DNA from 3 places in the Lysinibacillus sp. G4S2 genome. Region 3 is predicted to be linked to each of the others. Evidence: riboswitches for the same ligand, from Rfam matches in the RefSeq annotation. Region 3 holds a riboswitch; each other region holds the start of a gene.
What was found. Region 3 has a riboswitch for S-adenosylmethionine ahead of QUF91_RS22395 (methionine ABC transporter ATP-binding protein). Riboswitches for the same ligand answer to the same signal wherever they lie in the genome.

Region 1: another riboswitch for S-adenosylmethionine. It lies ahead of QUF91_RS02430 (O-acetylhomoserine aminocarboxypropyltransferase/cysteine synthase family protein); the one in region 3 lies ahead of QUF91_RS22395 (methionine ABC transporter ATP-binding protein).
Region 2: another riboswitch for S-adenosylmethionine. It lies ahead of QUF91_RS26450 (cyclase family protein); the one in region 3 lies ahead of QUF91_RS22395 (methionine ABC transporter ATP-binding protein).

The regions. Positions count from the first base shown of each region.
Region 1 covers NZ_JAUCFJ010000002.1:423,352-425,619, forward strand. Annotated here, with positions in the region: gene QUF91_RS02425 (glycerol-3-phosphate acyltransferase) at 1-485, opposite strand, end outside; SAM riboswitch class I at 858-971, shown strand; gene QUF91_RS02430 (O-acetylhomoserine aminocarboxypropyltransferase/cysteine synthase family protein) at 1,088-2,268, shown strand, end outside.
Region 2 covers NZ_JAUCFJ010000002.1:5,191,101-5,193,368, reverse strand. Annotated here, with positions in the region: gene QUF91_RS26455 (DedA family protein) at 1-35, shown strand, start outside; gene QUF91_RS26450 (cyclase family protein) at 88-825, opposite strand; SAM riboswitch class I at 943-1,046, opposite strand; gene QUF91_RS26445 (YuzC family spore coat inner layer protein) at 1,343-1,759, opposite strand; gene QUF91_RS26440 (SMI1/KNR4 family protein) at 1,918-2,268, shown strand, end outside.
Region 3 covers NZ_JAUCFJ010000002.1:4,385,659-4,387,926, reverse strand. Annotated here, with positions in the region: gene gcvH (glycine cleavage system protein GcvH) at 1-283, shown strand, start outside; gene QUF91_RS22405 (toprim domain-containing protein) at 463-804, shown strand; gene QUF91_RS22400 (thioredoxin family protein) at 819-1,121, shown strand; SAM riboswitch class I at 1,184-1,287, shown strand; gene QUF91_RS22395 (methionine ABC transporter ATP-binding protein) at 1,397-2,268, shown strand, end outside.

The DNA.
Region 1 (2,268 bases), 4.0 Mb from region 3:
GCTGTACAAAAAACAAGATAAAATTCAAGTACACCGACAATTAAATAGTTCGTCACGAAAGAAAAAATAACAAATAAAATAAGTGCAAATAAACCAATTTTCCAATCAACTGCAAGTAATATTCCTATGATTGATGCAGTTCCTTTACCGCCATTGAAGCCCATGTGAAATGGAAAATTATGACCTAGGATGACACCAGCAGCTATAATATAGCTTAAGAACCAAACTTGTACTTCTGTTAAATGTGTTGCATCTGCTAGATAGAAATGGGCACCTATAATAGCTGCTACACCTTTACCGATATCGATAAGTGCAACTAATACGCCGTATTTCCATCCAAGGGAAAGTGTTGCATTGGAAGCACCTGCATTGCCATGCCCAGTCTTTTTTAAATCTACCCCGGATAAAAACTGCGCTACTTTAGAGCCGTGGATACAGCCAATTAAATAACCAACAAGTAGAAAAATGATAACGGCTTTTACCATAAAAGTCCTCCTTTCAAAATAAATAGGCTCATCACCATAACGTGGGATTGATTTCCGTGCCGGCTGGGCGCATTGTAGCTGACGCTTCGCTTTCGCACAGATAAACAATGCGTCCAGATTTTTGAATTGTGCCCGCACAATTCATTCCACTTTCAGGGGTGGGGCTCTTCTACTGAATGAAGATAAATGGCATACGTTTTAACAAATTTCATCCCAAACTTTTGGTGATAAACCAATAAATACTAAAATAGTGTATGCGTTCGTAATACGTATATAAGCAGACAGAAGTTTCGGAAAAAATAAAATTTTAGTGTTGACAGAAAAAAAGTCTATGTTTATACTGTGTAACAACGATGGAAATTGAATCTCATACTCTTATCAAGAGCGGCGGAGGGATAGGCCCTATGATGCCCGGCAACCAGTAAGTGACGAACTTGCTAAGGTGCTAATTCCTACAGATTCTTACTTGGATCTGGCAGATAAGGGGAGGAAAACTTGCAACCGCAACCCTCTTCTTACTGAAGAGGGTTTTTGTTTTCTACTGAAAAAATCCTCCTCATCTCCGGTACCATCGTAAAAAAATAACCATTTGGAGGTATATAATGACAAATTTTAAACCAGAAACATTGCTGTTACACGGTGGCCAGGAGCCAGACCCGGTAACAGGATCTCGTACAGTGCCCGTATATCGCTCAACGGCATTCGTTTTTAAAGACACTGCTCATGCGCAACGTCTTTTTGCCTTAGAGGAAGCTGGCAATATTTACACACGAATTACAAACCCAACTGTAGATGTTTTTGAAAAACGCGTCGCTTTATTAGAAGGCGGTACAGCAGCGGTAGCACTTTCATCTGGTGCAGCAGCTATTGCATTTTCAATTTTAAATCTTGCAGGGGCAGGGGATGAAATTGTCGCAGCTAGCTCTTTATATGGAGGTACTTATAACTTATTTGCCAATACACTACCAAACTACGGTATTAAAACGAATTTTGTAGATGAAACAAATCCAGAAAATTTCCGAGCAGCTATTACTGATAAAACAAAAGCGGTGTTCGCTGAAATTTACGGTAACCCAAGTTTAAAAGTGCTAGACATCGAAGCAGTAGCGAATATAGCACATGAAAACGGCTTACCATTAATTATTGATAGCACATTTGCTTCACCATATGGCTCTACACCAATTGACTACGGTGCAGATATCGTCGTTCATTCCGCAACAAAATGGATTGGCGGACATGGTACAACTTTAGGCGGCGTTGTAGTAGATGCAGGAAAGTTTGATTGGACTCGTGGACGTTTCCCAGGCTTTACTGAGCCAGATGCTTCTTATCACGGTTTGCGTTATGGTATTGACACAGCAGAGGCTGCATTTGCCACAAAACTGCGTGTACAATTACTACGCGACTTTGGACCAACGTTGAGTGCAGATGCAGCATTTAATTTATTACAAGGTTTAGAAACGCTTCATTTGCGTATTCCAAAACACAATGAAAATGCATTGGCAGTAGCTGAATATTTACGAAACCACCCATCTGTGGAATATGTAAATTACAATGGCTTAGAAGATTTTCCTACTCATGATTTAGCAAAAAAATATTTGAGAAATGGCTTCGGTTCAGTGCTTACATTCGGTATTAAAGGTGGACGTGAAGCAGGGCGTAAACTAATTGATAGTGTGAAATTATTCTCGCACGTAGCAAATGTAGGGGATGCCAAATCATTAATTATTCATCCGGCATCTACTACGCATCAGCAACTATCAGCTGAAGAGTTAATCCAAAC
Region 2 (2,268 bases), 810 kb from region 3:
ATTTTATTTTCAAAAAAAGGAATTCGCCTAAATAAAAAGGGTCTGATTCAATACCTATCATGGTTTGATTCAGACCTTTTGTTATATTTAAGGCAATATTGCAAATGAACGCACAGGGAATCCAGAGGCTTTTTCAGGCTTTGGTACAATATTGAATATAGCAGCACCTTTTGGAGGTAGCTTATCCAAATTTGTCATAAGCTCAATTTGGTAAGTATCTTGTTCAAGTACAAAATATTCGCCGTCTAGCTTACTGTTTTTGCGAAAATCAGCTGCTGAATCCGTATCAAAAGTTTCGTGACCAATAGCACTTATTTTTCGTTCGTTGAATAAAAATTGTAACGCCTCTAAACCCCAGCCAGGAATATGATTATGACCATCAGCATCTTTGTTGCTGAAAGCCTCCTTATCTGGCCAACGCTTACTCCAATCGGTACGAAGCGCAACAAAGGTACCTGCTTCAATTTCTCCATATTCAGCCTCAAAGTCAAGAATATCTTGGATACTTAATGTGTAGTCGTTATTCAATTCGGCTTCCTTAGATTTATCAATAACGATTAGTGGTAGGACTAGTTCTTTTAACGCCAATTCATCTAAATAGCGTGTATCTCGCACAAAATGGATAGGTGGATCGATATGTGTTCCATATTGCCCAGGGAAAGAGAATTGCTGCGCAAAGAAGCCATCATCATGGGAAAATAATGTTTCAAATTTTGCATCATCAAACATAAAGAAATGAGGCGAATTAGGACCAAATGTATGTGTTAAATCAACCCATTCTTTAGATTTTAATAGTTGAATTGCTTGTAAAAGTTCATTTGCCATAATATTTTCCTGCTTTCTTTTAATTATTTTTGGGTGCTTAGACTTTACTTACTAGCGGCAATAAAAAAGAGCCCTCCTTGTAGAAGAGGACTCTTGTGCAAAGCAACTTAGTAAGTCTTCTCATCTTCAAGGCCGATTTCGCCAATTGGAATTAGCACCATACCTATAGGCTGGTTGCTGAGACATCATAGGGCCAATCCCTCCGTCTCTCTTGATAAGAAAAGATAATATAAGAATTTTCAGAAATATATTACGAATACTTTAGCATATTTATTTATAGTTTACAAGTTCAATAGGGATGCATGGTTAAAAGATTTTCCAGAATTAATAATTTTGCTATTGCTGCAAATATTGTTTGCCTATATTTAAATAGATAATACGATTACATACGTAAACATAGGGGTAGCCTTTGTATTTAGATTAAAATCCCGTTTCACATATGAGAAAAGCCTCGTTGTTGAATCTCAATCGCTAGGTTTAAATAGACAATACATAGATCCCACTCATTAGTTGAATTTCACCAACTCAAATTTACGGTTAGCTTACAACAGTCGCTATCAGTAAATATTATTCGAATTCCATCTGGTGTATAGTTAGTTTCGAATTTTATGGTAATGCCTGTTGATGCAATTAATTTTTCAACCTCTGTTTTATTTGACAACTGTGCCGCGTCCATAAGATCATGTGCAAATTGCTCTGATTCATCAATTTTATCCGTCAGTAATTGTGCTTGCTGCATAATAGCTTTGATCCGTTTCGCAGAAGACTTTAATTTAGTTATATTGATGGTTGGAAATGGGCTACGATTTGTTGAGTTTGTAGGCATCACTAAATGTCTAGAAGGTTGGAGTGTGGCTGGTTGATTTGCCATTGCCCATGCCCATGTTGGATAATAATTAGGATAGACAAAATACGGATAAGGATTGTAATACAACTAAAATTCCTCCTATCCTATAGTTGATACCTTATCTTATGTACAACAAAGACTTTCGGTGTTAATGGTTGATGCTTGGCAAAAGGGGAGCAAGTGGTGCGATGACCCAATCGGAAGCCATTAGTTCGTCCAATTTATTCACAGAAGGAGTTATCAAGATGGATGTTCGTGAATACATAAAAAATGGTTTTGAAGTTTACTACGAGCGCTATAATCAGATTTCGGAAGATGGATTTTGCAGATGGATGCGTCCAGATGTTCCTGATGAGATGAAATTAGCGGATACTGATGAAGAATGGTCAAGATGGAAGATGGTCCCTTCTATAGTAAGCGAAGATGATATTCAAGCTTTAGAAAAAGAGTTTGGACTTAAATTTCCTGAATGGTATAAAGCCTTTATTTCAACGTATCATCATTATTTTGATGTCATACCCGAACAAAGTATTGAAGAGCCTTTAAATAACGTTAGAGATATGTATAATCCATCGTTATGTAGTTCGGGATATCTC
Region 3 (2,268 bases):
TGAACTTGGAGATATCGTTTTCGTTGAGCTTCCACAAGTTGGCGACGAAATCAAAACAGATGATCCATTCGGTAGTGTAGAATCTGTAAAAACAGTTTCTGAATTATACGCACCAATCTCAGGTACAGTAGTTGAAGTAAATGCAGATTTAGAAGATAGCCCAGAATTCGTTAATGAATCACCATATGAAAAAGCATGGATGATCGTTGTAGAGCCTGCTGATGCATCAGAAGTTGAAAAACTTATGACAGCTGAGCAATACGATGAAATGATTGCTGAATAAGACAAGCCCTAATAAAAAAACGTCGGAAATCACCGGCGTTTTTTATTATCTTCATTCCTTCCACCACGTTGGGAGAAGAATACACTTGAAGTCCCTTATCAATGGGTGTCTTATATGATCATCGACAGAGTGTTATGGATATAATGAGCATAAGGGATATGTCTAATGGGGGTGGCGTGATGTTCGAGGGAAAATGCTTAATTGTCGAAGGGCGTTCGGATAAACTTCAAATTAAACCTATTTTAAGTGAAGATGTTATAATCCTTTGTACGAATGGTACAATTGGAGTTCATCAATTAGAAGAGTTACTGGATCCATATGAGGGCTGTGAGCTTTATACATTCTTTGATGCAGATACATCGGGTGATAAGCTACGGGCATTAATGGACAGACATTATCCAGAGGCTGAGCATTTACGTACGATGCCGACATATAAGGAAGTTGAGACAACTCCGAGAAAGGTGTTAGCGATGATATTGCTTCGTGCACACTTCTCAATCCATAATAAATATATTTTGTAAGGTTGCGTGAAAAGATGGAAGAATGGTCAAAAGAGCAGTGGGACACGGCTGTACAGTCCGGTGAAAAGGCTGCCTTTTATTTATATACACCTATGTGTGGAACGTGTACAGTTGCCTCGAAAATGATGACGATTGTCGAGCAATTACTACCACATTTACAGGTTGGTAAAGCGAATATTAATTTTATAGAGCACATAGCTTTTGATAATAAAATCGAAAGTGTACCATGTTTACTCGTTTGTGATGGCAAAAAAGTGATAGAAAAGGTTTATGCCTTTCAATCCGTACCATTTTTATACGAATTATTAAAAAAATAAATTGACGGAGCTTTACTCGCGTGGTAAAGTACGAATATATTAAAAAATATAAATATATCGAACTCTTATAAAGAGTGGCGGAGGGAAGTGCCCTATGAAGCCCGGCAACCATCACAAAGTGAAAAGGTGCCAAATCACCCAAAGATTTATCTTTGACAGATGAGAGAACGGTTTAGCGTATAAGTTACGTGACCCCTTCTACTTGTCTATAAAGTGAAGGGGTTTTTTTACTTCCTTCAGCGGGTGACACGGATATGAGAAAAGGAGAATTCGCTATGATCCAGCTGCAAAATATTACGAAGAAATACAAAACTGCGAATGGCGAATTAACAGCAGTCAAAGACGTCAACCTTTCTATTAACAAAGGTGAAATTTTTGGCATTATCGGCTATAGTGGCGCTGGTAAAAGTACGATGATTCGCTTATTAAACGGTTTAGAAAAACCTACATCTGGTACGGTGACGGTTAACAATCAAGAATTTTCATCTATAAAGGGGCAAAAGCTCAGAGATGCTAGACAAAAGGTCAGTATGATTTTCCAGCATTTTAATTTACTTTGGTCTAGAACTGTTGAGGAAAATATCGCTTTCCCACTAGAAATCGCAGGTGTTCCAAAGGCACAACGTGAAGCGCGAGTGAATGAATTGATCACACTTGTTGGCTTAGGGGGGCGCGCTAAGGCGTATCCATCACAGCTATCAGGGGGACAAAAGCAACGTGTAGGTATCGCTCGCGCCCTTGCTAATAATCCAGAGGTATTGTTATGTGATGAGGCAACATCTGCACTCGATCCGGAGACAACAGATGCTATCCTTGATCTACTTGTCGATATTAATGAACGATTAGGTCTAACGATCGTATTAATTACACATGAAATGCACGTTATTCGCAAAATTTGTCATCGTGTAGCGGTTATGGAAGCCGGAGAAATTGTAGAGCGCGGTGAAGTATTACAAGTATTCCAAGCTCCACAAGCTGCCATTACGAAAAAATTCGTTTCTCAAATTACAGATACGAAAGAAACACAGGAAACAGTGGCACAAATTAAAGCAAATTACCCTACTGGACAACTTGTCAAACTAGTTTTTGTAGGCGAAAAAACAGAACAGCCTGTAATTTCACATCTTGTGAAACAGTTTGATGTGGA